2 linked regions of the Glaciimonas sp. PCH181 genome follow. Each later gene encodes a partner of the first gene's protein in a complex. Links are inferred from orthologs where the notes say so. Each region holds a gene or a part of one and is shown on either strand. Other genes may lie near its edges.

Region 1 (16,048 bases):
GGTCATCGTGCGCAGCTATGACGACACCGATCTGGATAAATTGCGTGCCGCAGGTGCAGCCGAAGTCGTGCCCGAGGCGCTAGAAGGCAGCCTAATGCTGGCGTCGCACGCATTGGTCATGCTGGGCGTGCCGTTGCGACGCGTAGTCCATCGCGTGCAAGCTTCGCGCGATGAACGGTACGCCTCATTGCGGGGCTATTTCCACGGCGCTGGCGATACAAGTGACATTGAAGATTATTTGCAAGAGCGTTTGCATTCGGTCACGTTGCCAGACGGCGCGAAGGCGATCGGCAAGTCACTGGCCGCGCTGGATTTAACCAAAATTGGGGCAGAAGTCAGCAGCGTCCGGCGCGGCAGAGGGCGTATTGATATTAGTCCGCAGACAGTGTTGCAAGGCGGCGATATTGTCATTTTGCGGGGTGCGGCAGAAGGCATTGCGAAGGCGGAAGAGCGCCTATTTAGTGGCTGATCGCAAAGGATCACCGTTTGTTTTGTTATATTTTTGACTCTTTTTGAATCTGCTCTGACTTGTTCGTCGTATATAAAGCTTAATGCACAGCTGTGTGATGTGATGACGCTTTCGGGAGTTGGACAATGGTTCTTTTTTCAAAAATTGCGCTGACATGTGTCGTGCTGGTGTTGGCCTTAACGGCAACGGTTGCGTGCTCGCCGCTGACGGCCATTAACGCAGTCACCACCAGCAGCACTTATAACAAGACCGCCGACATCATCTATGGTGCCAATCCGCGCAATGAATTGGACGTTTATACGCCTAAAAATTTACATTCCCCGGCCCCTGTCGTGCTGTTTTTCTACGGCGGCAGCTGGAGTAGCGGTGAACGCGGCGATTATGCTTTTGTGGGTGAGGCGCTTGCTTCCCGCGGCATTGTCGCCGTCATCGCCGACTATCGACTTTATCCGGAAGTCCGTTATCCTGCCTTCCTGGAAGACGGCGCGAAAGCTGCCGCGTGGACTGTGCGAGAAGTTGCAAAATATGGCGGCGATCCGCATCGGTTATACGTGATGGGCCATAGTTCCGGTGCTTACAATGCGGCAATGTTGGCGCTTGATCCACGCTGGCTGGCAGAGGTAAATTTAACGCCGGCGGTTTTTCGCGGCTTTATCGGTCTGGCGGGCCCGTATGATTTTCTGCCGATTGAAAATCGTGGTGTACGACCAGTATTTTTCTACCCCAACTCACCGGTCGACTCCCAACCAATCAATCACGTGACATCGCTTGCGCCGCCAACATTATTACTCGCCGCGACGAAAGATAATTTGGTCAATCCGGAGCGCAATACCGGCGGTTTGGCAGCAGCGTTGCGCACCGCGCACGTGCCTGTGAAAGAGCAATATTTTGAGCACGTCAGTCACGCCACTTTGGTTGGTGCTATTTCGCGTCCGTTGCGCGGTTTGGCCCCGGTTTTAGACGTGGTGGATGCCTTTATCCAGTCAAATCCAGAAAATACAACGGCTAGCGCTTCAGCCAATCATGGATTGCCGTTAGCGGACACCGCTGAGTAATAACGTTTCTGCGATTTAGTTATCAAGGAAGATATCTTCTGCGGAGGCAGAACGACTACCGGGAAGCGGTGGATTGCTGACGCCGTGATAGGCGAACACCACTGACTCTTTAATGGATGGACTATTGTTGCGACCAGCTGCGTGGAATAAGCCGCTATGAAAAAACACGACATCGCCTGGATTTAAATTCAGCGCAATACCTTGCGCAAAAAGCGCTTGATTTTCAGCAACGTCAGGCCGCAGGAAATCAAGATCGTCCATTTGCGACGGTTGTATAGCGAAGCGATGCGAACCGGGAATAAACCGCAGGCCGCCATTGTTTTCGGTCTCGCTATCTAATGCCAGCCATACCGAAATCAGCTCGTTACGCGCAAATGACCAGTAACGAATATCACGATGCCAGCCAGTCGCCGTGCCGAAATGTGGATGCTTGGTCATCACGCAATTATGATGTGCCAACGTCAGGCAGACCGGCTCATCCAGTACTTGCGTCAGCATCGCCACCAGCACCGGATTAACGGCCCATTGACGATACGACGCGTCGCGATGGTAGGCATCGCGTAAGCGCCGTGCCGTGCGCCCGCCAAGGCTGTCTAGCGAGGTCGGTGCGCCAGCGTAGCCGACCTCCGATTCATATTCCAGCGGCGCAACCGCGTCTTGCAAATGCTTGTTAGTGATGGCGACCATCTGCGCACATTCCGCGGTCGATACTAGCCCTGGCAACAACAAATAGCCATCGGTTTCAAATGCCGCAATCTGCGCTGCAGAAAGTGGAGTCTTACTGTTCATCACGACGTTCCTAGGTGAAAGATTAGCGCTAAAAAAAGAGAGAAAAGATGGGCCGTTCAGCCCATCTTTTTTAACCTGTTTTCTGCAATTTCTGCGGTTTATTATTCACGCTTTCGAGCAATGGCGCCAGATATTTTCCGGTCACGCTATTCGGATTTTGCGCGACATCTTCCGGCGTCCCCGTCGCAATAATCAAGCCGCCACCAGCGCCACCTTCAGGACCCAGATCAACCAGCCAGTCGGCGGTTTTAATCACATCCAGATTGTGTTCAATGATGACGACAGTGTTGCCCTGATCACGCAGCCGATGAATCACTTTCAGCAGCAAATCGATATCGTGGAAATGCAGCCCTGTAGTTGGCTCATCGAGAATATACAGCGTGCGGCCAGTGTCGCGCTTCGATAATTCCAGCGATAATTTAACCCGCTGCGCCTCGCCGCCAGACAACGTCGTCGCACTTTGGCCGAGGCGAATATAACCTAGACCAACATCCAGCAGCGTCTGCAATTTTCTTGCAATCACCGGCACCGGTTTGAAGAATTCATGCGCTTCTTCGACCGTCATTGCCAACACCTGCGTGATGTTTTTTCCCTTGTATTGGACTTCCAGTGTTTCGCGGTTATAGCGCTTGCCATGACAGACATCGCACGGCACGTACACGTCTGGCAAGAAATGCATTTCAACCTTGATCACGCCGTCGCCCTGACAGGCTTCGCAGCGTCCGCCTTTGACGTTAAACGAAAAACGTCCTGCATTGTAGCCGCGCTCTTTCGCCATCGGCACGCCCGAAAATAAATCGCGAATCGGCGTGAATAAGCCTGTGTACGTCGCCGGGTTGGAGCGCGGCGTACGGCCAATCGGTGCCTGATCAACCGAAATAACTTTATCGAAATGCTCCAGTCCGCTGATCGCATCGTGCGCCGCTGGTTCCGCTTGCGAGCCATACAAATGCCGCGATGCCGCGTGATATAACGTATCGTTAACCAGCGTTGATTTGCCCGAGCCAGAAACGCCAGTAACGCAAGTCAGCAAGCCGACTGGCAATTTCATCGTAACGTTTTTCAGGTTGTTTCCGCTAGCGCCATAGATGATGAATTGCTTGTCCGGATTAGGAGCGGTACGCTTCTTCGGAACGGCGATTTTAAGTGTACCGTTCAAGTATTTAGCGGTGAGCGATTTTTTGCTTTTGAGGATTTCTGCCAGCGTGCCTTGCGCGATAATTTCACCGCCGTGCACACCCGCGCCCAGCCCCATATCGACTACGTAATCGGCAGTACGAATCGCGTCTTCATCATGCTCAACCACCAGCACACTATTCCCGATATCGCGCAGATGACGTAGCGTTTCAATCAAGCGATCGTTGTCGCGCTGATGCAAGCCGATGGATGGCTCATCCAGCACATACATCACGCCAGTCAGACCCGAGCCGATTTGCGACGCCAGACGAATACGTTGCGCCTCGCCGCCAGATAGCGTATCGGCGCTGCGTTCCAGCGACAAATAATCCAGACCGACATTGTTCAGAAAAGTCAGGCGCGAGATAATTTCTTTGATGATGCGGTCAGCGATTTCTTTTTTCGCTCCGGTCAGTTTCAGCTTCTCAAAGAAGTGCAATGTCTCACGCAAAGGCGTTGCGGCGACCTCGTAAATAGCGCGCTCTTGCTTGCCATTGCCAACTTTGACGAAGCGCGCCTCGATGCGCAAACGGGCACCGTGGCAGGATGGACATTCTTTCTCGTTGATGAACTTCGCCAGTTCTTCTTTTACGGCCATTGAATCAGTTTCGCGATAACGGCGTTGTAGATTATTGACCACGCCTTCAAAGGTGTGATCTTTGATGACAGCCTTGCCACGCTCATTGATATACGTGAACGGAATCGTCTCGCGACCAGAGCCGTACAGCACAACTTGCTGGGCTTTTTCCGGCAGTTTTTCAAACGGCATATCGAGATCGAATTCGTAATGCGCGGCCAGATTCGACAGCATCTGAAAGTAAAACTGATTACGTCGATCCCAGCCTTTTACTGCGCCGCTAGCGAGCGACAAATTCGGGAAAGCAACGATACGTTTTGGATCGAAAAATTCGATATGGCCAAGGCCATCGCATTCAGGGCAAGCGCCCATCGGATTGTTAAACGAAAATAACCGCGGCTCCAATTCTTGCAACGAATAACCGCAAGTCGGACAGGCGAATTTATTCGAAAACATATGCTCCGTGCCGCCGTCCATTTCCAGCGCAATCGCACGACCTTCGGCCAGACGCAATGCGGTCTCGAAACTTTCCGCCAGACGTTGTTTGATATCTTCCTTGACCTTCACGCGATCAATCACAACGTCGATAGTGTGCTTTTCAGTTTTCTTCAACTTAGGCAAATCATCGACTTCATAAATGCGCCCATTCCCGGTCCCGCTTTGAATACGGAAACGGACAAAACCTTGCGCCTGCATACTTTCAAACAGATCGACGTGCTCGCCTTTTCGATTGGCCACCACCGGTGCCAGAATCATTAATTTGGTCTCATCCGGCATCGCCAATACCGCGTCCACCATTTGAGAAACAGATTGCGCAGCCAACGGTTTTTCCGGGTGATCGGGGCAATACGGCGTGCCCACACGCGCGTACAGCAAACGCAAATAATCGTGGATTTCGGTGACCGTGCCGACGGTGGAGCGCGGGTTATGCGAAGTAGCTTTTTGTTCGATAGAGATCGCCGGCGACAGACCTTCGATCAAATCGACATCCGGCTTTTCCATTAACTGCAAAAACTGGCGCGCATAGGAAGACAGCGACTCAACGTAGCGACGCTGACCTTCCGCGTACAGCGTGTCGAAAGCCAGCGAGGATTTGCCCGAGCCAGATAGCCCGGTAATCACGATCAGTTTATTACGCGGCAAATCCAGATTGATGTTTTTGAGGTTATGCGTACGTGCACCCCGGATGCGAATCTCTTCCATGAACAGCTTTCTGCGTAGATTTTCTACGGCGATGGTTTGTGTTGGAAATTGCAGCTTACTTGTCCTTTATTACCGCTCTATGCGTAATAAGGAGGCAATTTGCATTTATTAGATGTCAGTTTTCGGCATCCATGCATATCTTCAATCGGCGTTGCTTAAATACTAAGCCTGGCGATCATGCGACCGCCAAAATGGCACAACCTGACACTATATCAGGGTACGGATTTTCGAGTTTGGTCTGATTATCTGTCGCGGTCCAGATTTATGCGGAAGCGGAGAAAGCAGGGAAGACGCCGCCTTAAATGAAAAATGAGCTTAGCGGAGTTAGCTTTAGATCACATGTTGGAAAAAGGATAAAAGCGTTCACACTTTATGGGCATTCTCTACATAAAATACTCTACATAATGAGAGCGTAATTGCTTAGATATAGTTGATTTTTTTGGATCGGTTTCTGCTTAGGAGTGTTGATGGAAGCGGCGACGGCGATCGCACATAGGCAGAACTAATTTTTAGCTTGTTCGCAGCTTCTTGCATTCCGGCAAACACCGAGCGGGCGATTGTTTCAGGGAAATCTGTGGGACGCTGTGTACGTACTTTTGCGATAACATTTGGTGTGCGAGCAATCCGATCGCTAATGATGTCTTCGCCGCCGTGCGCAAGGCCATTTCTGGTTGCCGTCATATTCCAGTGTTGTCGCTGGATTTCATAAATATGACTATGCATATTTTCCTTTTTCGCCCTTAGCTAATTTTACTTTGTGGGGTGATAGAAGGGTCTTGCCTACACCTATTACCGGATAAGCTGACAAAATGTCATAGAGCGATGTCAATGCATAGGCACCCCCCTGTTTTAGATGAATGCTGAATTTTTTTGCATGGCCATCTGACAAATTTCGCTCAACCCTGATATCTATGTAGGTCATGTTCGTTTCATTCCCTGATACTATATTGGGCTTCGATCTTCGTCGTAAATCGACGTCAAACTCGCATTGCTGTGTTGCCAGGTTTGCCTGAGTTTGTCTCAATATGCCCGCGCTTAGCTCGCTCAGTTTCGTTTACCCGCCTTCATTGCAAGGCATGACCCCACATTCAACATGACCAGCTCGTTATCTTCTACCGCCGTTGCTTCTGATGACACTGACGTCGGCAATCGCATGACCCGTGCCGAAATTCGTTCCAGCGCTTCGCTAGCGTCTATATTTGCGCTGCGGATGTTGGGTTTATTTTTGATTTTGCCGGTCTTCTCGGTGTATGCCAAAACTCTCCCCGGCGGTGAAAGTGCGACATTAGTCGGTCTTGCCATGGGGATTTATGGGCTGGCGCAATCGTTTGGGCAAATCCCGTTTGGCGCTGCCTCCGATAAATACGGCCGCAAGAAAATTATTATCATCGGCCTGATCCTATTTGCGCTGGGGTCGTTCATTGCCGCCGCTGCGCCAAATATTTATTGGGTCATTATCGGCCGCGCAGTGCAGGGCGCTGGCGCGATTTCCGCTGCTGTCACGGCTTTTATTGCCGATTCGACGCGCGAAGAACACCGTACCAAAGCGATGGCGATGGTCGGCGGTTCGATCGGATTAACCTTCGCGCTGTCCATGGTGGCGTCGCCGTTATTGTATGAGTGGGTCGGTATGGGCGGCATTTTTGCCATTACCGGGGTACTTTCATTGGCAGCAATCGCCATGATTATTTTTGTCGTGCCGAATGCGCCGATGGTGAAGGCCAAGCGGGTCGCCTGGTCTGAAATCCTGCGTAACGGTGAGTTGATGCGGCTTAATGTCGGTGTATTTTCTTTACATCTGACGCAAATGGCAATGTTCGTCGTGATGCCGTCTGCATTAGTGCAATACGCCAACTTGCCAGTAACACAACATTGGAAAATCTATTTACCGGTCGTACTGATCTCATTCATCCTGATGCTACCGCCGGTTTTTATCGGTGAAAAACAAGGCAAGATGAAGCAAGTTTTTGTCGCGGCAATTAGTTTGTTGCTGGCGGTGCAGATCGGTATGTGGCTGGCGTTCTCGCAAACGAACGTTTATTGGCCGTTGCTTGTTGGCTTATTGCTGGCATTTTTTATCGCATTCAACGTGCTCGAAGCCAGCCAGCCTTCGCTGGTATCACGTATCGCCCCGCCCGCAGCCAAAGGCGCAGCGCTCGGGGTATATAACACGCTGCAGGCGCTGGGCTTGTTCTGTGGCGGAGCGTTGGGCGGCTTACTTAAACAACATGTCGGGACGTCATCGGTCTTCGTTTTAGGCGGCCTTTCAACTCTGGTCTGGCTTATAATCGCATCCGGCATGAAAAATCTACCGCGCCGAAGTAAGCCAGCTTCCGCGGTGACACATTAAATACAGTTAATTAACATTTAGGAGAAATATATGGCGTCGGTCAATAAAGTCATTATCGTCGGCAATCTGGGCCGCGATCCGGAAACCCGCTACATGCCTAACGGCGAAGCGGTCACCAACATCGCCGTTGCTACTACGGAAAGCTGGAAAGACAAGAATAGTGGCGAAAAGAAAGAAGTGACCGAATGGCACCGTATTACTTTCTATCGCAAATTAGCTGAAATCGCCGGTCAATACCTGAAAAAGGGTTCGTCTGTCTACGTAGAAGGTCGTCTGCAAACGCGCAAATGGCAAGACAAAGAAGGCGTAGAACGCTACACGACCGAAATCATCGCCGACTCCATGCAAATGTTGGGCAGTCGCCAAGGTCAGGGCGGCGGTAGTGGCATGGATGACGGTGGTTACGATGGCGGCGACGCACGTCAAAGTGGTGGCGGCTCTTCTTACAGCAACGCACCATCGGGTCAATCGAACAACGCGCCATCGCGTCCGGCACAGGCACCTGCTTCACGTCCTGCACAAGCGCCAGCATCGCGCCCGACACCGAATTTCTCGGATATGGATGACGATATTCCGTTCTAAGAAATATGTTTTTGTAGTAGACAAAAAATTAACGCGGCTCTTAAACAGGCGGCGTTTTTTCTTGTCGGTACGCGTTATTGATGCCATTAAAACCACGAGGCCGTAGCATTCCAACGCTGACTCTACCGCGTAGCTGACCGCGCTCCAAAGTTGCATTTAGTCTTGATATTGCCCTGATTTCAAGTCACCACTTCTTTAGATCCATCCGCACACAAAAGTGTTGGCGAGCAAGGAACGCCGCCGCAGCAATTTTCCGTCATAAAAGCCATCAACGCGTTCATCGTGTCGAAATTCACACTATAAATAACGAATCGCCCCTTTTGAAGTGGGACTACAAGATCTGCGTGGCTGAGCTCTTTCAGGTGAAATGATAAAGACGAGGGCGGAATACCTAATTGCTCAGCGATTTTGCTTGCCGCCAATCCCAATGGCCCGGCCTGGACTAGCAGACGGAAGACGGCAAGTCGCGAATCTTGGGCGAGTGCGGCAAATGCAGAAAGCGCGTTTTTAGTTTCCATTATTACTTGTCATATTTCTTGGTTGTATATCGGATCTATTATTCTATAAAAATAGAGTGGAGAGAAATTCTCCAGCATTGGGCGAGTGCGCATTCTTGCCGTTCGGAAGGAGGGGCGAATATGAAAGCGAGATTTTGGGGCGTCATCGCGACCCTCCTTATTGTTGCTGCGGTGGCGGGTTCTTATGCCCAATATCGATGCGCAGCGCTTGGTGGGGTTAATATTTATGCCACCAAGGACAGGCCGGATTGATCTGCAAATAAGCAAGATCGACCAAGCCCGATTCATCTTTAGCTAGATTGATTTCTGGTTCACGCGCTTGCTGAGTTCTTCGGCGTTTTCCTTGCGTTCGCTGTAACGATCCACCAGGAATGAGGACACATCACGCGTAAGTAAGGTAAATTTAAACAGCTCTTCCATCACATCAATTACGCGCTCATAGTAAGCAGACGGTTTCATCCTGCCCGCGTCGTCAAATTCCAGAAATGCCTTGGCAACCGATGATTGGTTTGGGATGGTGATCATGCGCATCCATCGGCCCAATATGCGCATTTGATTCACCGCATTGAATGACTGCGAACCGCCGGATACTTCCATCACGGCCAGTGTTTTACCCTGCGTCGGGCGCACCGCACCGATAGACAACGGAATCCAGTCGATCTGCGCTTTCATGATGCCGGTCATGGCACCGTGACGTTCGGGCGAGGTCCAGACCATACCTTCAGCCCATTGCGCCAACTCTCGCAGTTCTTGCACTTTGGGATGGCTGTCGGGTTCGTCGTCGGGCAAAGGTAAGCCATGGGGATCGAATATTTTTACCTCTCCGCCCATTGCCTCCAACAGCCGGGCTGCTTCCGTCGTCAGAAGTCGGCTATAGGATTTCTCACGTAAAGAGCCGTACAGCAGCAAAAAGCGCGGCGCGTGCGTTGATCGCGCTACGCCAGCAAAATCAGCGGCGACAGGCTTGCGAAACAGTTCTGCGTCGACGTTGGGTAGTTTAAGCAGATGGTGTGACACGGTTTCCCTCCGCGTTGATGACAATTTCGCCGTCTTCTTTCGCGAAGGCTCCCTTTTGTGGCAATGGCAGGATATCCAGCACCAGTTCGGACGGGCGGCATAGACGCGTGCCGTTTGGGGTGGCGACAAACGGCCTGTTGATCAGGATTGGGTTTGCTAGCATGGCGTCTAGTAATTGGGCATCCGTCACATCTGCGGCATCCAGGCCAAGCTCCGTGTAGCAAGATTCTTTTTGGCGGACGGCTTCCAGCACCGTGAGCCCGGCATCGGAAATAAGCTTTGTGAGTGTTTCCAGTGTCGGTGGGCTTTTTAAATATTCAATCACTTCAGGTTCGGCGCCCGTGTTACGTATTAACGCCAATGTGTTGCGAGAAGTGCCGCAGCGGGGATTGTGATAAATCGTTATGGTCATGATCTAACTTTCTGAAAGTTTGCAGGCCATCTGCCAGCAAGGATGATTGACATAAATAAAAAGAATTACGGCTGGCAAGGTGATGTCGCTCAATGCCCGAATGGTTTCAGCATAACTGCGGCTGAGCGTGTGCGCTAGTGAGATCAAGAATCTTGAATGTCATCGCTCAACGCCCTCATACCAGCCCTGTGTTCGATTGACGATTGCAACAATCAACAGCATGACCGGTACTTCGATTAGCACGCCAACCACGGTTGCCAGTGCTGCGCCGGATTTAAAGCCAAACAGGCTGATCGCTGCGGCGACTGCTAACTCGAAAAAATTGGATGCGCCGATCAATGCCGAAGGGCAAGCGATTGCGTGCTTTTCACCGACAATTTTATTGAGCCAATAGGCCAGCGCTGAGTTGAAAAAGACCTGTATCAGGATCGGGATAGCCAATAGGGCGATGACCAGCGGCTGCTCGATAATCGCATTGCCTTGAAATGCAAACAGCAGCACCAAGGTCAGCAATAATGCCGAGATTGACCAAGGCTGAATCCGTTCCACTGCTTTATCAAAGCTGGCTTGTCCGCGTCGTAACAGAGATCTGCGCCAGAGTTGCGCGATGATCACGGGAATCACGATATACAGGATTACCGATGTCAGCAATGTTGCCCACGGCACGGTGATGCTGGATACGCCTAGCAATAGTGCAACCAGGGGCGCAAAGGCAAACACCATGATCAGGTCATTCATTGCTACTTGCGATAACGTGAAATACGGATCGCCGCCAGTCAGGCGACTCCATACGAATACCATGGCGGTGCACGGAGCCGCAGCCAATAGAATTAATCCTGCTACGTAAGAATCCAGCTGTTCGGCGGGCAAATAAGGTGCGAACCAATGTCGAATAAATACCCAGGCTAGCAGCGCCATCGAGAATGGTTTGACCGCCCAGTTGATGAATAAAGTGACGCCAATCCCACGGGCATGTCCCTTGATTTGATTCCATGCGGCGAAATCGATTTTCAGCAGCATGGGAATGATCATCACCCAGATCAGCAGGCCAACCGGCAAATTGACTTTGGCGATTTCTAACGAGCCTATTGTTTGAACGCTAACGGGGAAAAGCTGCCCTAGCGAAATACCGGCAACGATACATAGCATCACCCATATTGTCAGGTAACGCTCAAAGAAATTCATGGAGTTGGCAGTGGCGCGTCGATCGGTCACTTCGCATTGGGCAGGCATATTGCTTCTCTAATAACAACTTCGTTTAAGTGGTTAGATTTTTACAACGCAGCAGAAAATGCTTACTAACATTTGGTGGTGTTTTTTTCTGGGTATAAAACAAAGGGCGGGATTACGTAGGCGAAACACTAAGCGCAGCCTCCCAACCGTTGCTATATCTACTAAGAACTGATCAAGTTTTCATTTAATATTTTCAACGTTTCCATATTAGTCAAAATGTCGAATTGATGCAAGGGCGTTTTATCAAGTTGCGGTCAATGGAGGGGGAAAACGTTGCAAATAAATCTTCTATTGATGCTTTCATTTATGTTGCTTTTCACCTATGGGAGAAACGCTTATGCTGCTATGCGGATCAGTAAGTTGACATCAATCGCGGATATTTTTGACTGAGTATGGTGTTGGCTAAATCACAGAAATTTTAACGGGAGTGATATGAAATTAATTGGAATGATGGATTCGCCTTATGTCCGGCGCGTGGCTATTTGCTTGAAATTACTTAAACTCGATTTCGAGCACCACCCCGTTTCGGTTTTTAGCAATTTTGAAGATTTTCGCAAGATAAACCCGGTAGTAAAAGCGCCGACGCTGGTTCTCGACGATGGTCAGACCTTGATGGATTCCAGCTTGATTCTGGAATATGTCGCGACTCTTGCGGACGCCGGCCTGACGTTAACGCCTGAACCCGCCAATGAACGTCTGCGTGCGTTGCGGCTGACCGGTTTGGCATTGGCAGCGTGTGAAAAGTCCGTGCAGATTGTGTATGAACGCAAGCTGCGGCCCCCTGAAAAACAGCATGAACCATGGACGGAGCGGGTGAGAGGGCAATTGCTGGCAGCTTACGCGGCGCTTGAGGCGGAGCTATCAGCCGCACCTTTATCACGCGATGTAAGCCAGCTTGGACAGGCTAGCGTGACGGTTGCGGTTGCATGGCAATTTACGCAAATGATGGTGCCGGATGTTGTTGCAGAGATAGCTTATCCCGAGGTGCGGTCGTTTTCTGATTATGCTGAGCAGCTACCGGTTTTCATCAGCACGCCCCCGGTTTGAGCGCAAACTGGCGATCGACATGGGAATGATGGTCTTCCCTTGTTTTAACTAAAAAGGGTGAAATAACGGTCGCTTAAAACGTTTTCGGGTTGCACGTCAGACGTGCAACCCGAATTTTTTTATACCGACAATTGGCCAGCAGACTAATTAGTCCCGAATCTCCAACTTGCGATTAAGGCTCAGCGCCCCTAGCGAACACACTGCGCCCGATAACAAATAAAGGCTGACATACGCCAGACCGAAATGTGCAGAAAGACCAAGCGCCACTAGTGGTGCGAAGCCCGCGCCGACCAGCCATGACAGATCCGAGGTCAAAGCCGCGCCAGTGTAGCGATATTTTGCGGAGAAATTTGCTGTAACCGCGCCAGCAGCCTGACCGTAAGACAATCCCAGCAAGCTGAAACCGACCAGAATGAAGATGTTTTGTCCAAGCTCGCCGCCATCCATTAGTGTCGGGACAAAGCCACTCAGTACGGCGATAAGCAACGCGAGGGCACCCAAAGTGGTGCGGCGACCAAAACGGTCAGCGATTAAACCCGATGAGATCACCCCCACGGCCATCAGCGCCGCGCCGATCACCTGCAAGACTAAAAAGCCACTTAGTGAGCGAGTCGAATAAAGCGTAATCCACGACAACGGAAACACTGTCACCAGATGGAATAAAGCGTAACTGGCCAATGCCGCCAAAGCGCCGATCAACACGTTGGACCCTTGCGACTTGGTCATTTCGGCTACGTTAGTCGGCTCTAATTCTTTCTCATCCAGCAAATGCGCGTATTCCTTGGTAGATACTAAGCGCAAGCGTGCGAACAGAGCGACGACGTTAATCGCAAACGCGCAATAGAAGGGATAGCGCCAGCCCCAATCGAGGAAATCTTCGGTGCTGAGGTTGGCGATCAGATAGGCGAATAGTCCGCCCGCGATCATGAAACCCACCGGCGCGCCTAATTGACCCAGCATTGCATACCAACCGCGTCGATTAGCAGGGGCATTCAGGGCCAGCAATGACGGCAGACCGTCCCACGTGCCGCCTAACGCTATCCCTTGCCCGATGCGCAACAGTGACAGTAAAACAACGGAGGCAAAGCCCAGATGCTCAAAAGTTGGAAGAAAAGCAATCCCGGCGGTAGAAATCCCTAGCATGAACAGCGCCGCCGTCAGTTTGACCTCGCGCCCGAAATATCGCTGAATTGCCATGAAAGCAACGGTGCCAAAAGGCCGCGCCAGAAACGCAAAAGAGAAAATCACAAAGGCGTATAACGTGCCTTCCAGTCGTGACTCAAAAGGGAAGAAAACCGACGGAAACACCAGGACCGAGGCGATCGCATAGACGAAGAAGTCGAAATATTCCGAAGCGCGACCAATCACGACCCCGATGGCAATCTCTCCCGGCGCGATCGCCGGATGATCAGATTTGGTCGACGTCGATGACCGCGCATCATTGCCGGTTGACGGCGATGGGAAATTGGCGGAATGTTCGCTATGCTGGATGTGAATGGAGGTCATAATCGTCATTTCTCAAAATGGGTTTCGGTCGATGAATACGCCACAAAACGCGTCAGCTCATCCCAAATGTCGTTGTAAGGGTAGGACAAAACGTCCAATCGCCAACGCGCACCAGTCGAGGTACATTAGCATGATTTTACGGCTTGGATTGGAACTTTCCTACATGGTTTCCCAGAAAATTCGTCGTGGACTGATCCTCGGCCTGACCCTGTTACCCGCTGCTTTGTTGGCAGGCTGCAACATGGTCGTGATGCATCCTTCTGGTGACATCGCGGACCAGCAAGGTCATTTGATCGTCGTCTCGACATTGTTGATGCTTTTGATCATCATTCCGGTGATTGTGTTGATCATCGTATTCGCATGGCGCTATCGAAAAAATAACACTGCTGCCGCCTACGAGCCGGACTGGGATCACTCGACCCAGCTTGAGCTGGTGATTTGGGGCGCACCGCTTCTCATCATCATCGCGCTAGGCCTGATCACCTGGATCAGCACCCATACGCTTGACCCGTACCGCCCACTATCCCGACTCGATGCACAGCGTCCTATTCCTGCTGGCACCAAGCCGATGACGGTCGAAGTCGTGGCGCTGGACTGGAAATGGCTGTTTATTTATCCCGATCTGGGCATTGCCACAGTGAATGAACTGGCCGCGCCGATTGACGTGCCGATCCACTTCAAGATCACGGCGTCTTCGGTGATGAATTCGTTCTATATTCCTGCACTGGCTGGGCAAATCTATGCGATGCCGGGCATGCAGACTTCGCTCAATGCGGTCATTAATCGCCCTGGCGAGTTCGAAGGTTTCTCCGCCAACTATAGCGGTGCAGGATTTTCGGACATGCGTTTCAAGTTCCACGGCATGACGCCTGAAAACTTCGAACGCTGGGTGCAAGCCACCAAAACCGGCGGCGGTGCATTAAAACGGGCTGAATACGTACAGTTAGAGAAGCCTAGTCAGCGCGAGCCGGTGCGTCATTACGGCAGCGTGGACGCGGATCTTTACCATGCAATCGTTAATCGGTGTGTCGATCCCGCGCAGGCCTGTATGGACAAATTGATGATGACCGATACGAATGTAAAAGTCGGTCAGCCTGCAAAGCATGAGTAAAACCATGCAGAGAACTGTGCAAGAAGTCCCGGCAGCGCGTCGCGCTTTTGCCATCGGCGCTGGCATGTGCGCCGCGTTTCCCTTTTTCCTCGGAAAGTAACGATGCTAGACCATATTAATCTGACGAAGCTGATCTTCGGTCGTCTCACCTGGGAAGCGATTCCTTACCACGAGCCTATCCTGCTAGCGACCTTTATCGTGGTCGGCATCGGCGGGTTTGCCTTGCTTGCAGCGTTGACGTATTACCGCGTCTGGGGAACATTGTGGCGCGACTGGTTTACCAGCATCGATCACAAACGCATCGGGATTATGTACGTCGTTCTCGGGATCGTCATGTTGCTGCGCGGCTTTGCGGATGCGCTGATGATGCGGATGCAGCAAGCGATGGCCTTCGGTGATAACGCCGGGTTCCTGCCGCCACACCATTACGATCAGATCTTTACCGCGCATGGCGTGATCATGATTTTCTTCGTCGCCATGCCTCTGGTGACCGGACTGATGAACTATGTCGTGCCGCTGCAAATCGGTGCACGCGACGTTGCTTTCCCTTTTCTGAATAACTTCAGTTTCTGGATGACCACTTTCGGTGGCATGCTGGTCATGGCGTCGTTGTTCGTTGGTGAGTTCGCCCGTACCGGCTGGTTGGCTTATCCGCCACTGTCAGGCATTTTGTCCAGTCCGGATGTGGGGGTCGATTACTATATATGGGCGTTACAGATTGCCGGGGTCGGGACGCTGCTGTCGGGGATTAACCTGATCGCCACCATCGTCAAGATGCGCGCCCCCGGCATGAACATGATGAAAATGCCGATCTTTACATGGACTGCGTTATGCACCAACGTCCTGATCGTCGCTGCTTTCCCGGTATTGACTGCTGTACTCGGCATGCTGGCGCTGGATCGTGTGTTCGGTACAAATTTCTTCAGCACCGATATGGGCGGCAACGCCATGATGTACGTCAATCTGATCTGGATTTGGGGCCATCCTGAAGTCTACATTTTGA
Region 2 (16,043 bases), on another replicon or contig:
TGAAAACTGCGCGCGAGGCATTGCTGCAACACTTGCTGCCTGCGCTGCCCGAGACGCTGCGGTATGAAGCCAGAATGATTGCTAACGCGATGCTCATAGCAAGTCGCGAACTGACGCTAGCGGCACAGACTGAACAATTGGAACTGGCGACACTGCGTCAACTGCTTGGCGATACTAGCGCAGTAGACAATACAGGGTTGGTGTCAGAAGAAATTATCAAGCTACGGCGCTCCCTCAGCATCGCCATACGGGATGGTGAATTCGATGCTGCGGGCGCACAACAAAAAGCGCTATTCGCAGCGCTGACCGAGATCACGCGTCGCCAACTAGCGATCTCCAATCCACGCGCCATTCCTTCCGTCTGAGGCAGGCACTTTTCCCGCATTTTAGATAAGGTTATTTCGATGAATTTCACCATTCCCGACGATTTGCTGGCCTTACAGAAAAAGACACGGCGCTTTATCGCCGACGAAGTGATTCCAATGGAGCGCGATCCTCGCCAATCGGCGCACGGTCCCAGCGAAGAACTGCGCCAAGCGTTGATCGCCAAAGCGCGCGTGCAAGGCTTAGTCACGCCGCACGCCTCCACTGAGATGGGCGGCCTTGGCCTGTCGCATGTCGCTAAAGCGATTGTGTTTGAAGAAGCCGGTTATTCACCGCTAGGCCCGGTCGCTTTAAATATTCATGCGCCGGATGAAGGCAATGTCCATTTGATGGAGGTGGTCGCGACAGCAGCGCAAAAAGAGCGCTGGCTGGTGCCATTGGTGCAAGGCCGGACACGCTCTTGCTTTGCGATGACCGAGCCAGATAACGGCGCTGGCTCAGACCCGCAAATGCTGGCGACCATCGCCGTGCGCGACGGTGACGACTACGTTATCAACGGCAGAAAATGGTTTATCACGGGCGCTGATGGGGCCAGTTTTGCGATCATTATGGCAAAAATGGAAGACGGTTCGGCCACCATGTTTTTGACTGATACCAATCGTCCCGGCTTTATCATTGAGCGCAATATGGACTCGCTGGATAGTTGTTTTAACGGCGGCCATCAAGTGTTGCGGTTTGAGAATCTGCGCATCCCGGCGACCGATGTTCTGGGTGAGATCGGCAAGGGCTTTCGCTATGCCCAGATACGTCTTGCCCCGGCCCGGTTGACCCATTGCATGCGCTGGCTGGGCGCGGCGCGGCGCGCCCACGATATTGCTTGCGACTATGCTCGCAGCCGCCAGTCTTTTGGCAAATTGCTAGGCGATCACCAAGGCGTCGGTTTCATGCTGGCTGACAACGAAATGGACATGCATACCACCCGGTTAGCGATCTGGCATTGCGCTGACATTCTCGATCAAGGCGGCTACGGCAATGTCGAATCCAGCATGACAAAAGTGCTGAGTTCTGAGGCGATCTGGCGCGTGGTAGATCGCTGCGTACAAATATTGGGCGGTCAGGGGGTGACCGGCGAAACCATCGTGGAGCGTATTTTTCGCGATGTGCGTGCGTTTCGTATTTATGACGGTCCGAGCGAAATCCATCGGATGAGTCTGGCTAAAAAAATCATGGCACGCACCAAGAAGATGTAAATGTCCTCCCCTTCGCATAATCCTGCGTTCACCATCTTCGACCTGACGGGCCGCACGGCGCTAGTGACTGGCGCATCCAGCGGTATCGGTCGCCATTTTGCCCTGACATTGGCAGCGGCAGGCGCAGAAGTCGTGGTCACTGCCCGCCGCGTCGATCGCTTACATGCATTAGTGGCAGAAATCCATGCTAGCGGCGGCAAAGCCCACGCGATGGCGCTTGATGTGACCCAGCGCACCGCCATCCAGACTTGCCTGGATGCGGCAATTCAGACCTGCGGCAGCCTGGATATTATCGTCAACAATGCCGGTATCAGCGACACTAAAAACGTGTTGAAGTATAACGATGACGATTGGGATGCGATTCTCGATACCAACTTAAAAGGCGCCTGGATGATGACGCAAGAGGCGGCCCAACGCATGCTGACGTTTGATCGCGGCGGCAGCATCATCAACGTCAGCTCGATTCTGGCCCGGCGCGTGACTGGCGGCGTCGGCCCTTACTCTGCAGCAAAGGCCGGGTTAAGTCACCTGACGCGCTCGATGGCCTTGGAACTAGCGCGCTACGCCATCCGTGTGAATGCGATAGCGCCGGGCTATATCGTCACCGAGTTAAATGAAGAGTTTCTGGGCAGCGCCGCCGGGGATCAATTGAAGTCCCGCATCCCTTCGCGGTCTTTTGGTGAAGCTGCCAGTCTGGATGGGGCATTGTTATTGCTAGCTTCGGATGCAGGACGGTATATGACGGGCGCAGAAATCGTAGTGGATGGCGGCCATTTATGTAGCAGCCTATAGCAGCCTACAGCGGACCCATAGCGCGGTTTATAGCATGGCTTATAGGTCACGTTCAAACCCGCCCTCCCGAAATTACGACAGTTTTCAGGCGTTTTCTACGGCGCAGTTGACGCCGGGGAGTCTGCTGTTACACACTGTCTTGCGGGTATAAAAACAAGACTAACAAGCAAACATTTTTACCAGCATTCCTCGCATTATTCTGTTTTTGCATCCAATGGAGAAGACATGAAAATCAATACAACAATAAAAACGCTGACCGCTGCCATCATTACACTGACGGCAACGGGGTTGTACCAAACGGCCTCAGCGCAAATTTCAGGTGATGTCGTAAAAATTGGCTTTATTACCGATTTGTCGGGCGTCTATGCCGATATTGACGGTGCTGGCGGGGTTGAGGCAGTGCGCATGGCGATTGCCGATTTCGGCGGTACGCTGAATGGCAAAAAAATCGAACTGGTGATAGCTGATCATCAAAACAAAGCCGATATCGCCGCCAGTAAAGCACGCGAATGGTTTGACCAGCAAGGCGTAGATATGCTGCTGGGCGGCACTAATTCTGCGACCAGTCTGGCAATGACTAAAATTGCTGCTGAAAAGAAAAAACCGTTCATCGCCATCGGCGCAGGCACCGCACGCCTGACCAATGAAGATTGCACACCGTACACGATCCATTACGCGTATGACACAGTGGCACTGGCAAAGGGCACGGGATCAGCAATCGTCAAGCAAGGCGGCAAAACGTGGTATTTCCTGACAGCGGATTATGCGTTCGGGGCATCAATGGAAAAAGACGCGGCAGCGGTCATCAAGGCCAGTGGCGGCACGGTATTGGGTGAAGTCAGACATCCGCTATCGGCATCCGATTTTTCCTCCTTTATGTTGCAGGCGCAAGCCTCCAAGGCACAAATTTTAGGTATTGCGAATGCTGGTGGCGATACGGTTAATTCGATCAAGGCCGCGAACGAATTCGGTCTGACAAAAACCATGAAACTGGCTGGGCTGTTGATGTTTATCAACGACGTGCATGCGTTAGGATTGAATCTGACGCAAGGCATGTATCTGACCGATAGTTGGTATTGGGATCAAAATCCAGAGACCCGTGCATGGGCTAAAAAATACTTTGCCAAACAGAAAAAAGAACCTTCATCGCTGCAAGCGGCAGATTATTCCGCGACGATGTTTTACCTGAATGCGGTGAAAGCGGCAGGCACGGATGATGGCGAAAAGGTAATGGCGCAAATGAAGAAAACCAAGGTCAACGATTTCTTCGCAAAAGATGGCACCATCCGCCCAGATGGCCGGATGGTGCACGATATGTATTTGATGCAAGTCAAGACACCGGCAGAGTCAAAATATCCGTGGGATTACTATAAAGTTGTAACAACGATTCCTGGCGATCAGGCGTATACCACCAAGGCCGAATCCAAATGCGCACTTTGGAAATAGGCCACCACTGCATTGTCAAATAGGATGTAAATACTGAAAACGTTTTAAGATTTCTTACAGAAGCGACGTGCAATTGCACGTCGCTTTTTTTTGTTCCGACGTCGCGTTGCACTACGTGGCGCGGACCGGGCAATTACGACACGATCAATGTTGGTGGGTGCAAGCCTTTCCACCGGCGACCAATTACGACTTCTTTAATCCGAGCAGCGCGTACAAAATAATCGCACCGAAAGTGGCTGTACCGATACCGCCTAACGAAAATTGGCCCAGCTTTAAGGTGAAATCACCCGCACCTAAAACCAAGGTCACTGCGGCGACAATCAGATTACGATTGTTAGAAAAATCAACTTTGTTTTCAACCCAGATACGGGCACCGGAAATGGCAATCAAACCAAACACAACGATCGATACACCGCCCAATACTGCCGCTGGAATCGTCTGAATAACCGCACCAAACTTGGGCGAAAAACCCAATATCAGCGCGATGCAAGCTGCAACCACGAACACCAATGTAGAGTAAATTTTAGTCACCGCCATCACGCCGATATTTTCTGCATAAGTGGTCACGCCAGTACCGCCGACGCTGCCGGAGAGAATCGTCGCCAATCCATCGCCGACAAACGCGCGGCCCATATATTTATCCAGATTTTGACCCGTCATGGCGCTGACCGCTTTGATATGACCGAGGTTTTCTGCCACCAGAATAATCGCAATCGGGGCCAGTAAAGCCATCGCGTTTAGTTGAAATACAGGGGCCGAAAAATGCGGAATGCCGAACCAAGCAGCATTGGCGACGATCGAAAAATCGATTGGCTTGCCCAGACCTGCACCGTTGGTGAGCACCGCATAAATCACGTAGGCCAGCAGCAGGCCAACTAAAATCAGCAAGCGTTGCACCATGCCACGTCCAAACACCGCGACCGCGCCCACACATAACACGGTGCCCAGCGCCATCCAGGCGTCGAAACTGTTACCGCTCACACCCTTGACAGCTATCGGTGCCAGATTTAGCCCGATAACAGCGACCACCGCACCGGTGACGACCGGCGGCATGCATTTTTCAATCCAGCGCGTGCCGACTAACATGACCAAAAAACCGATCAAGGTATAGACCACACCGCAGGCGATAATGCCGCCCAGCGCAACCCCGAGATTGGCGTTGTGTCCGGTGCCGCTATAGCCGCTGACGGCGATAACCAGCCCGATGAAGGAGAAGCTGGAACCTAGATAGCTGGGAACGCGGCCACCGACCAGCACGAAAAACAGCAGCGTTCCTATGCCGGACATAAAAATGGCTAAATTGGGATCGAAACCCATCAACAATGGCGCTAACACGGTCGAACCAAACATGGCGACCACGTGCTGCACACCCATCGCCATCGTCTGCGGCCAAGGCAAGCGTTCATCGGTAGAGATAATTTGACCCTGCCCGCCAACCGCAGCAGCACGCAAGCGCCACTGCGGGAAATAAGAACCTGCCATGTATTTCTCCCTGAAAGTTCGGTTTCCTACATTGGGCGTTATTCGCTAGTTGGGCTAAAACGCGTGCAGAAAACCGTTGCATTATTTGAATTTTGATTGGGGAGTAGTGTACGAAGACCAACCGGAAATAACAATCGACATTCGTCATTTCGCTACAGATAATTCTGAATGCTGGTAAGGCAAAAAAAATCCCGGAGCTGTGTCCGGGATTTTTCTATCGCATTCTTCAACGAAGCTATATCGCAGCCCTAAGGAAAGACGGGAATATGCGACTCGACGCCGCCGAATTTTGCCTCAGGATGGCGCTTTTCGATTAATGCTTCAATCGCTTGCACCCTTTTGAACGGTACATCGACTAGCAGTAACACTTTGCCGTTGGCGATATCGCTCTGAAAATTTTCAAGTCGCGAATTAGGCAGTGCCGCTGCCGCCATACCGGACATCCAGCCGCCGAGGATAATCCCGGCAACGGTGGCAACCACGATTGCCAGCATATTCAGATGTATCCATTCAGGTGGAAAATACACTAGCCAGATACCCCCGATAAAGCCCATCACGCCGCCCATAATCATGCCGTTTTGCGCACCGTGGGTCAGATCGGTTTTGTGCCAGATATTCGCGTCGGGCATATCATCAGGCAAAGTCCCATCGGCCGCCCAAAAATGCATGTGCCCAATGTCAATGCGGGCCAGCAACAGCTCGTCCAGCATGCCGCGCGCACTGACGACGTCGGGCAACATGAAATATAGTCTTTGTCGGGCTAACATAACAATCTCCTCCATCTATGCTGATTAAATACAGCATAGACAATGCAGCAGGATTAGACAAAGTTTATGTTTTGCTGGACGCTAGGGATTTCGGGCGGCACAGAATGCCGGCTAGTCTGTTTTATTGCCGCCAAGCACTAAATTTACCATCGCAGCATCCTGCATTTCGCCACGCGCATTCAGGGCTTGCACCACGCTGGCCCGATTTTCGGCAGGCTGGTTCTGGCTTACTTTCCATTTCCCGATCAAGCGTGTAATCGTAATTTCGATGCCGACAATCGCCGTAATCATCTTGTCAATATAGTCGGGCGGAGCATCGGTTACCGCCCACGGAGCGGGCTGATTTGATTCATTATGGGCGGTTAGCGCACCCAAATGCTGCCGCAACCACACCGGATCATCAATAACGCGCAACTTGCCGTAAGCGTGCGTGACGGCATAATTCCAGGTGGGAACGGCTTTGCCATGCTGCTTTTTGGTCGCATACCAATTAGGCGAAATATAGGTGTTCGGGCCACTAAATACTGCCAGCACTTCGCTGTCTTTTTGCGCCTCGCGCCATAGCGGATTGGTCCTTGCAACATGGCCGAAGAGCGTCCCGAAAGGTGCCGGTTGATCGGCTAGCAATAAAGGAATGTGATTGGCTTCGATACCGTCGGTGGTCGTGGTAATCAGTGTCGCCAGTGGATGGGCCCGAATCAGATCATGCATGACGTCAATCCGCGGCTCGTCGAAGTGCTTGGGGAGATACATAAGAATTGCCTGATAAAAGATGGAATATCACCAATTATGCAGCTTGCTAGGGTGATTGTCAGATAATCGCTGACTTTTTGCCGGTGGTCGGAAGTAAGCGTGCCAGGGCAGATTAAGCCGTAAGCAGCTATTATGCTGAGTCGTCATTCAGGTGAAACAGCCGGCATTAGCAGACTTAAGTAATTCACCTGAATACAACGCCAGCTTTCCTCCAAGATTGTCCATCCAATGCGACAATTACGGCCTGATCACACTTACCAAACGGAACCAACATGATTCTCGAACTAGCAGACATTCGCATTCAACCCGGTAAACAAGCTGAATTTGATGTAGCGATTCAACGCGGCATTGCAGAAGCAATCAGCACAGCCAAGGGCTTTGCCGGTTTTAAGATACATAAGGGAATTGAGTCGCCAGAGCGTTATGTGCTGACGATTTTGTGGGAAACACTGGAAAATCACACTGGCGATTTTCGTGAATCTGCTGCGTTTGCCGAGTGGCGTGGCATCGTGGGACCATTTTTTGCCGTCCCGCCAACAGTCGAGCATTTCTCGCTGTTGGCACAATCAAACTAAAGTCTAGCGTAAAACATCACGATGTAAACATCGCTATTGCGATGGCGGTCAGCAGCAGCGTGCCCCAATAAATGCATCCAAATCCGATGCTGGGGTGCGCAGTCGCGATCGACTGTCGTGAAACAACAATTGAACTACACTTGCAACATCGCTAAATTAATAGCCCTTCATCCATGCTGCGGACTGAACTGTTTCACGATCCAATTGACGAATACGATATTCCAGATCATACAAGTCAGCTGCTTCGGCCAGATACGCTTCTTTACGTGCGGCTTCCGACATTTCGTAGGCGTTGCCAATGCGTTTGAAAAAAGATGAAACTGTGCTGAAAAAACCGGCAGATTGAGTATTAGCGGCGGTACGGGTATTGCTATTAAGTGTCAATGTAGACATGATATTTTCCTATTCAATAATTACCGCTTTGAGGTACATTGCTGCGGCGCACAATCAGAATAGCTTTTCTAGGAAAAAGTACCAATTTCGAATCCCCATAGCAGTTATTAGTTTGATGAATTCCGGGGGCTAAGACCCTTTTTTGACCTTTTTAGTAGCGCTCCTCAGTTGTGCAAAAACTGAATACCGCACTGAAATATAGCGATAAACTGCACCATTTCGGATCAACCCTCCTTCCATAACGACGCTATCGATGTCCAATCACACCTTTCTCTGGCACGACTACGAAACTTTTGGCGCGCAACCGCGACGCGACCGCCCGGCGCAATTTGCGGCCATCCGCACCGATGCAGAATTGAATGAAATCGGCGCGCCAATCATGTTGTATTGCCAACCCGCACCCGATTTTTTGCCAGACCCGCAGTCTTGTTTAATTACCCACATTACGCCGCAGCAATGTCTGGCGCGCGGTATACCCGAATATCAATTTGCGGCTGAAATAGAACGAGCCTTCTCTCAAGAAGGCACTATCGGCGTCGGTTACAACACGATTCGCTTCGATGACGAAATCACGCGCTTCATGTTTTGGCGCAATCTGATCGATCCGTATGCACGCGAATGGCAAAATCGCTGCGGCCGCTGGGATATTCTCGATGTGGTGCGTACCGCGTATGCGCTGCGTCCTGACGGCATACAGTGGCCGACTAACGACGAAGGGCGTCCAAGTTTCCGACTTGAACATCTGACGGCCGCTAACGGCCTCAGCCACGAGGCGGCGCATGATGCGCTGTCGGACGTACGCGCCACCATCGCGCTGGCCCGATTGATCCGCCAGCAGCAACCTAAACTGTTCGATTTTTGCCTGGCATTACATAAAAAAGAGCGCGTCACGGTCGAGTTAGGCTTGCCCGCAAAAAAACCGTTTCTGCATATTTCCGGCATGTTCCCCGCTGAACAAGGCTGTATCGCGTTGATGTGGCCGTTAGCCGTACATCCAACGAATAAAAACGAGATATTGGCATGGAACCTTGCGTTTGACCCGAGCGAGTTATTTGCTCTGACACCAGAAACCGTCCGTACTCGTTTGTTTAGCAAAACGGCCGATCTGCCGGAAGGGATGACACGCTTACCGTTGAAATCAATTCATCTGAACAAATCGCCGATGGTGATCGGCAACCTCAAAACCTTAGCGCCCGAGATGGCAGCAAAATGGGGCCTGGACCGTGAATTGGCGCTGAAACACGCCGACATCGCGGCGCAAGCACCCGATCTGACGACGTTATGGCGGCAAGTATTCCAGCGTCCGGCGGAGGGACCGATCGATGTGGATGAGGATCTGTATGGCGGTTTTGTCAGCAATGACGACCGCCGCACATTGGCTGACTTGCGCGCCATGTCGCCGCAACAACTCAGCGATGCACGCCCTGCTTTCGCAGATACACGATTAGAAGAATTGCTGTTCCGTTATCGTGCGCGCAATTTTCCGCAAACCTTGTCCGAACAAGAAAATCAACGCTGGGAAGATCACCGCGCAGCGCGTCTGTTTGACGGTTTGGGCGGTGCCCGCAATATCGACGATTTCTTTGCATCGATTGATGCGCTGTCTGAAACGGCAGATGAGCGCGGCGAGGAAATTCTGGGGGAGTTGTATGAGTATGTGGAAATGATCGCACCGCAACGTGATTAAAGTGATTAAAAATTAGTATGCAAAAAGTGATGGGACAAACCCCGCAGACAACCACAGGCTATCAATCTTGATGGATTTTCTGCAAGTATCCCCCGCAATAAAAAACACGTAAAAACAGCGGCAATTGCCGCTGTTTTTACGTGCTTATTTATCGATGCATTGACCACATCAATTTTTGAGATTCGCCAGATATTCCGGTTGAAACATGCACATACGAATCGCATCACGATACACACCGTTGACGAAAAATTCGCTGCGCAATTCGCTCTCTAAGGCAAACCCACATTTGTCGTAGATATGGATGGCTTTGTGGTTCTCTTTGTCGACATACAGATAAAGCTTATAGAGATTGAGTACACAAAACGCATATTCAATCGCCAAGCGTGAAGCCAGCTCGGCATAGCCTTTACCCTGTGCAATCGGCGCGACAATAATCTGAAATTCTGCACGTCGGTGGATGTAGTTAATTTCGACCAACTCAACCAATCCCACCATTTCGCCCGCATCGCTCTCCAGAATAAATCGCCGTTCGCCCTGATCGTGAACGTGTTGATCGTAGAGTTGCACCAGTTCGACATAAGCTTCATACGGTTCTTCAAACCAGTACCGCATGATGTGACTGTTGTTGTCGAGTTTATGGACGAAATGCAGGTCGTCGCGTTCTAATGGACGTAATCTAACGCCTGGCTTGGTAAGTGTAGTCATAGTTTTCTATTCAAAAATCCTGAAGGTGCTTTCTGTTGTGTTTCCTCTGATCGTATCTTTGCATCGATGATGCCGGTTTTAGTATTATGATCCCTTCGTTTGTATTGCCATATAACTGGATGTTGTTACTGATAATATTGTTGTAACTGATCCATTTGGCGTCTTTTCTGCAACGCCTCCTGCCGGTTCAAATCCTGCGGAAAATCATCGACCTGCACGCTGATATCACCACAATGGGCAAAATCGCTGAGAACTTGATTTTCTTCCGCGGTGATCATGCCAGCAGCCAGCGCGGCGGCGATCCAGTGCTGCATTTCAATCAGACTTTGCGGAATCGGCGGCAAACTGCCATCTTTAATCGCTGGCTTCAGACGCGCTTCAATCGCATTCACCTGCGGGATAAGCTTGAACGCAATTTCGCCGTAGGCAGTGGGCGCAAGCGTATGACTGGCAAGATAGATATCGGCAATTAACCGATCACGACTGGCACCATCCGTCTGCATCGCGCGCGCCAACGTGCTGTCGAGGGCATCGGACGGTTTGTGATACGACAGCCCAAATGGAAATGCCAGCAGCCGCAGCAAAAAGGCCAAAGGTCGATTTGGAAAATTCGCCAACACCGCAAGATAAGCTTCTTGCGCCTGATGCAACGCGTCTTGCGCAGCCCAATGCACATACGGCAAATCGTCCGCTTGACGACCATCATCTTCATAGCGCTTCAGCACACTCGATATCAAATACAACTGCGACAGTACATCGCCAAGTCTTGCCGAAATCCGCTCACGAAATTTAAGCGAACCGCCCAGCACAAACATTGACACATCACTAAGCAACGCAAATGCCGTCGATAGGCGATTTACAGCGCGATAAAAATGCCGCAACTCAACCGGTGCGGCTTTGGGTGCGGCTAATAACGATCCTGCCGAGATACCGCCTAATAAGGTCCGGGCAATATTGGCGAAGATAAAACTGACATGACCAAAAAATGCCTGATCGAAATCATGCAGCGCTTTGGTATTGTCTTCTTCAGCGGCTGCGGTCATTTCTTTCAGCACATACGGATGGCAGCGTATCGCGCCCTGACCGAAAATAATCAGGCAACGCGTGAGTATATTTGCGCCTTCGACAGTAATCGCAATCGGCACTTGCTGGTAAGTCCGCGCCAGAAAATTATTCGGCCCCATGCAGATTCCCTTACCACCAAGAATATCCATGCCAGCGTTGACAATTATCCGGCCACGTTCGGTCACGTGATATTTTGAGATTGCCGAAATAACCGACGGCTTCTCGCCGCTATCAACCGCCATCGCAGATAGTCTGCGGGTGGCGTCGATCAGATACAGATTGCCGCCCATCCGCGCCAGCATTTCATGTATCCCCTCAAACTTACCGATGGGGATCTTGAATTGATGCCGCATGGCGGCGTAGGCACTGGTGCCACGCACTGCCATTTTGGAAAAACCAACGGTCGACGATGGCAATGAAATGGCGCGACCAGCGGCCAGACATTCCATCAACATATGCCAGCCCTTGCCAATCTGCGCCCGCCCGCCGATGACCCAATCGAGCGGAATAAAAACATCTTTACCGGAGGTTGGACCATTTTGAAAAACCGCATCCAGCGGCCAATGCCGACGCCCGGTTATCACGCCGGGATGGTTGGTTGGAATCAATGCACAAGTAATGCCGAGGTCGCCCTCGCCGTGCACCTCAAACGTGCCGTCACTAGAAAGTAATCCATCGGGATCATGCACACGAAACGCCAAACCTAGCACGGTTGCAATGGGTCCCAGCGTAATGTAACGCTTGTCCCACGTGACGCGAAATCCCAGTGTTTCCTGCCCCTCATAGACATCTCGGCATACCACGCCAACATCGGGAATCGCCGCGGCATCGGAACCGGCATACGGACTAGTCAATGCAAAACACGGAATGTCTTGCCCTGCCGCCAGACGCGGTAAGTAATGATCTTTTTGCGCATCGGTGCCGTATTCCAACAATAGTTCGGCCGGTCCTAACGAATTTGGCACCATCACCGAAATCGCGGCCGCCGAACAATGTGACGACAGTTTCATGATTACTTGCGAATGCATATAAGCTGAAAACGACTTGCCGCCATATTGCTTGGGAATGATCATGCCTAGGAATCCCTTATCCTTGATGAACTGCCACGCATGCGGCGGCAAATCCTGCCAGACTTCAGTCGTTTCCCAATCGGTAATCAAGCCACACAACTGTTCCACTTCGTTGTCTAGAAACGACTGCTCTTCTTCGCTTAACGTTGGGGGTGCCAGCGACAACAATTTGCGCCAATCCGGCTTACCCGAAAATAATTCAGCATCCCACCAAGTCGTTCCGGCTTCAATCGCATCGCGCTCGGTCTGTGACATGCGCGGGAGAATACGTTTAAAAATGGCCAGAATCGGCTTGCTTAATAAGCGCATTCTTAATGGTTTGATGGCGACGATTAACGCGGGTAGCAACAGCAGCAACGCTAGCAAAATAGTTGCCAATGCGCCGATCCCCGCTAACTGAAAACCGGCTGCTATCCATAACGTGAATGCGACCAGCCAAACCCAGGCGTTAACGCGCAAGGTCATCAGGCCGACACCACCGATGATGAGCGCTGCGATCCAATAAAACATACTTTCTCCTAGTTGATGTTCTAAGAACCTGCCTGACGTCTGATGCTGTTATAGGCACCGCGCTGATGAAATCAAGGCGATGCTGTGGCTATAACACTTAGCGGCAACGTCACTTTCGGCACTGTAACAAGTTCCAATTAGTAGCGGAATGGGGGGCTCCAGCCACTGCATTGCTATAGACATTGGTCTCTTGCTGATAGGCAAAAGTTCAACAAAAACAAACTATGTTCCTCTAATTCACGATAATAGCTACGTTACGACGGATAAGTCGAAAACGCTATTAAATGCAGAAAAGATAAGGTTTCTTCTAGTCTTGGTTTTTCCAATTGCCTTTCATCATGCGCTTTTCACTACGTTTCTAGAGCGGCACTGGCTTCAAATTTTGCGCATAGGAGCTGGTAGTGAGATAGTTTGGGGCATTTATGACGTTAAAAATATCGACATCGTCCGGTTTAATAACTCCCCCACTACGACATTTCCTGCCAGCACGGCAAAACGATTAGATTGTAAATAAACATTACTAAAAAGGAATCATCATCCTTTTTCTGACCCTCGATCTACCCGTATTCCGTTAGAATCGACGGCATATTCAACCGGGGGAAGATGCGATGAAATGGGACGGCAATCGGGAAAGTGACAATGTCGAGGACCGTCGCGGTGAAGGCGGTGGCGGTGGCGGTGGTGGATTTGGGGGCGGTGGCGCAATCGGCTTGGGCACTATCGTCATTGCACTGGTGGCGTCGTATTTTTTTGGCGTCAATCCCATGACTGTGATCAATTTGCTAAGTGGCGGTGGTGCGCCGCTGCAAACTCAGCAACAACCCCCATCCCACGCGCCGCCCGCGAATGATCAAACCGCCAGATTTGTCTCGACCGTATTGGCCGATACCGAAGATGTCTGGACCGATCTTTTCCGCGCAAGTGGTAAGACCTATGTCGTGCCAAAACTAGTGCTATTTTCTGGCGCAACACCAACCGCTTGCGGCACCGGGCAAACAGCGTCAGGACCGTTTTATTGCCCCGGCGATCAAAAGGTTTACATCGATTTGTCTTTTTTCCAGATGATGAAGCAGCGCTTTAACGTCTCGGGCGATTTTGCTCAGGCTTACGTTATCGCGCATGAAGTCGGCCATCACGTCCAGAACCAGCTGGGAATCATGGCCAAGGTGGATAAAGCCCGACGACGCGCATCAGAAACGCAAGCGAATGCCTTGTCCGTCAAATTGGAATTGCAGGCTGATTGTCTGGCGGGCGTATGGGCATTTCATGCCAATCAGGCGCGAAAAATTCTGGAGCAAGGCGATGTTGAGGCAGCACTAAATGCCGCCAATGCCATCGGTGACGACACGCTCCAGCGGCAAGCGCAAGGCAGCGTGGTGCCGGACTCATTCACGCATGGCACCTCGGCGCAACGCGTACGCTGGTTCAAACAGGGTATTGCCAACGGGCAGGTTGCCGCCTGCAATACTTTTGATGCGCAAATGCTGTAACCTGCCGCAGACGTATTTGAATGTAGCTGTATTGGTGATCTTAATCGCCAACGATAACGACCACGCAACTCGAACTATTTAACACTCTCACTTGATGATGGAACACCCATGACACTTGCTTACTGGTGCGTACTAATTGCAGGATTATTGCCTTATATGACTATCGCCGTCGCCAAATGGGGAAAGCGTGACTACGACAATAGCGAACCACGCGCGTGGCTCGATAAGCAATCAGGTTTAAGCCGTCGCGCCGACTATGCGCATCGCAACCATTTTGAAGCGCTGCCTTTTTTTGCCGCTGCCGTCATCATTGCGCATCAGGTGCATGCCGCGCAAACTACATTGAACACACTGGCGCTGGTGTTCATTGCAGCACGTCTGCTATATACCTTTTGTTATCTGGCCAACAAACCATCGTTTCGCTCGATGGCATGGATCATCGGCTATGTCGCCGTTATCGCGCTGTTTGTGCTCGCGGCAATTACGCCGATAGCGCATTGATGCGTTGAAGACTTGCCACACAATTTTTAATTTTTTTAGTATCGGAATGCTGAATGCAACAACTTGAATTTAATATTGACGGCGAATACGTCGAACTGAACCAACTACTTAAACTTACGGGGGTTTGTGATAGCGGTGGCGCAGGCAAAGCCATCGTCGCCAGCGGCGCAGTGAAAGTGGACGGCAAAACAGAGCTACGCAAAACCTGCAAAATCCGCGCTGGCCAAGTCGTCACACTGGGCGACGTAAAAATCCGGGTATCGGGTCCAGAGAACGCATCCTGATTTGCGCAATCCGCTTCACCGAAACTGCAATCAGCATGATTCTGTGAGGCGGATATTGCATCTTAATATAATTATGCTGCTCTTAAAATAATTCCTAGCGCAATGCCCGCAACAAACGCAAGCCATTAAACACCACCAGTAAACTCGCCCCCATATCGGCAAATACAGCCATCCACAAGGTTGCTTCGCCGGTCAATGCCAACACCAAAAATACTGCTTTGATACCAAGCGCCAGCGTGATGTTTTGCATCAGCACGTTGTGGGTCTTTTTGCTGAGTCGGATGAAATCCGGGATCTTGCGCAAGTCATCATCCATCAACGCCACGTCGGCAGTTTCTAGCGCGGTATCGGTACCTGCTGCGCCCATGGCGAAACCGATATTCGCTTTAGCCAATGCCGGGGCATCGTTAATGCCATCGCCCACCATGCCGACGTAGCCATAGCGCCGAATCAAATCATCGACTGCGGTAAGTTTATCCTCTGGCAACAGATTGCCACGCGCATCGGTCACACCGACTTTGTCGGCAATCGCCTGCGCTGTGTGAGGATTATCGCCGCTCAGAATCACCGCTGCGATACCCATCGCTTGCAATTGCGCAATCGCTTCAACGCTGGTATCGCGCACTGTGTCAGCAACCGCCAAAATCAGTAACGGCGCCGTGGCTGAACATAATACGATGGTGGTCTTTCCTTGTATTTCTAACGCGTCCAGACGAGCTTCCAGCGATTCGCTGCAAATGCCCATATCGTGGACCATGCGGTGATTGCCAAGGTAAAAAAGTACGCCGTCGATGCGGCCCTTTACGCCAAGACCTGTCAACGCCTCAAAATCACTGATATCGCGTAAATCGCCGAGCTGTTTAGTCGCTTGCCAATCTGCGGCCACTGCGGTGGATACGGGATGATCTGAGCGATGCGCGAGACTGGCTGCGTAACGCTGGTATGGCAA

The links.
Region 2: the proteins of ssb (region 1) and sbcB are in contact, whole or in part, in a crystal structure (PDB 3C94), measured with the Escherichia coli proteins. The link is inferred for Glaciimonas sp. PCH181 from one-to-one orthologs.

Annotation. Positions count from the first base shown.
Region 1 is NZ_PYFP01000002.1:811,186-827,233, reverse strand. What follows is about bases 6,449-9,425. They hold ssb (single-stranded DNA-binding protein), read left to right. Parts: upstream 6,449-7,649; coding sequence 7,650-8,201; downstream 8,202-9,425. Other genes in these bases: arsH (arsenical resistance protein ArsH), read right to left, coding at 9,014-9,425; C7W93_RS25300 (hypothetical protein), read left to right, coding at 8,840-8,971; C7W93_RS16810 (helix-turn-helix transcriptional regulator), read right to left, coding at 8,381-8,719; C7W93_RS16820 (MFS transporter), read left to right, coding at 6,449-7,619. In the rest of the region: C7W93_RS16850 (monovalent cation:proton antiporter family protein), read left to right, coding at 1-469; C7W93_RS16845 (alpha/beta hydrolase), read left to right, coding at 595-1,524; C7W93_RS16840 (phytanoyl-CoA dioxygenase family protein), read right to left, coding at 1,540-2,313; excinuclease ABC subunit UvrA, read right to left, coding at 2,384-5,269; C7W93_RS16830 (hypothetical protein), read right to left, coding at 5,690-5,992; C7W93_RS16825 (hypothetical protein), read right to left, coding at 5,985-6,191; more of C7W93_RS16820, read left to right, coding at 6,423-6,448; more of arsH, read right to left, coding at 9,426-9,736; arsC (arsenate reductase (glutaredoxin)), read right to left, coding at 9,717-10,148; arsB (ACR3 family arsenite efflux transporter), read right to left, coding at 10,308-11,381; C7W93_RS16790 (glutathione S-transferase), read left to right, coding at 11,814-12,428; C7W93_RS16785 (MFS transporter), read right to left, coding at 12,576-13,934; cyoA (ubiquinol oxidase subunit II), read left to right, coding at 14,098-15,045; cyoB (cytochrome o ubiquinol oxidase subunit I), read left to right, coding at 15,148-16,048. UniProt on the Escherichia coli protein: Plays an important role in DNA replication, recombination and repair. Binds to ssDNA and to an array of partner proteins to recruit them to their sites of action during DNA metabolism. Acts as a sliding platform that migrates on DNA via reptation.
Region 2 is NZ_PYFP01000001.1:2,347,055-2,363,097, forward strand. What follows is about bases 7,281-10,252. They hold sbcB (exodeoxyribonuclease I), read left to right. Parts: upstream 7,281-8,035; coding sequence 8,036-9,469; downstream 9,470-10,252. Other genes in these bases: C7W93_RS10760 (antibiotic biosynthesis monooxygenase), read left to right, coding at 7,281-7,389; C7W93_RS10765 (DUF3563 family protein), read right to left, coding at 7,546-7,782; speG (spermidine N1-acetyltransferase), read right to left, coding at 9,638-10,174. Outside these bases: C7W93_RS10725 (DUF6285 domain-containing protein), read left to right, coding at 1-365; C7W93_RS10730 (acyl-CoA dehydrogenase family protein), read left to right, coding at 405-1,574; C7W93_RS10735 (SDR family NAD(P)-dependent oxidoreductase), read left to right, coding at 1,575-2,366; C7W93_RS10740 (ABC transporter substrate-binding protein), read left to right, coding at 2,592-3,812; C7W93_RS10745 (solute carrier family 23 protein), read right to left, coding at 3,996-5,294; C7W93_RS10750 (DUF1269 domain-containing protein), read right to left, coding at 5,543-6,061; C7W93_RS10755 (FMN-binding negative transcriptional regulator), read right to left, coding at 6,173-6,814; more of C7W93_RS10760, read left to right, coding at 7,087-7,280; C7W93_RS10780 (acyl-CoA dehydrogenase), read right to left, coding at 10,300-12,819; C7W93_RS10790 (neutral zinc metallopeptidase), read left to right, coding at 13,428-14,309; C7W93_RS10795 (MAPEG family protein), read left to right, coding at 14,418-14,810; C7W93_RS10800 (RNA-binding S4 domain-containing protein), read left to right, coding at 14,864-15,094; C7W93_RS10805 (heavy metal translocating P-type ATPase), read right to left, coding at 15,189-16,043. UniProt on the Escherichia coli protein: Degrades single-stranded DNA (ssDNA) in a highly processive manner.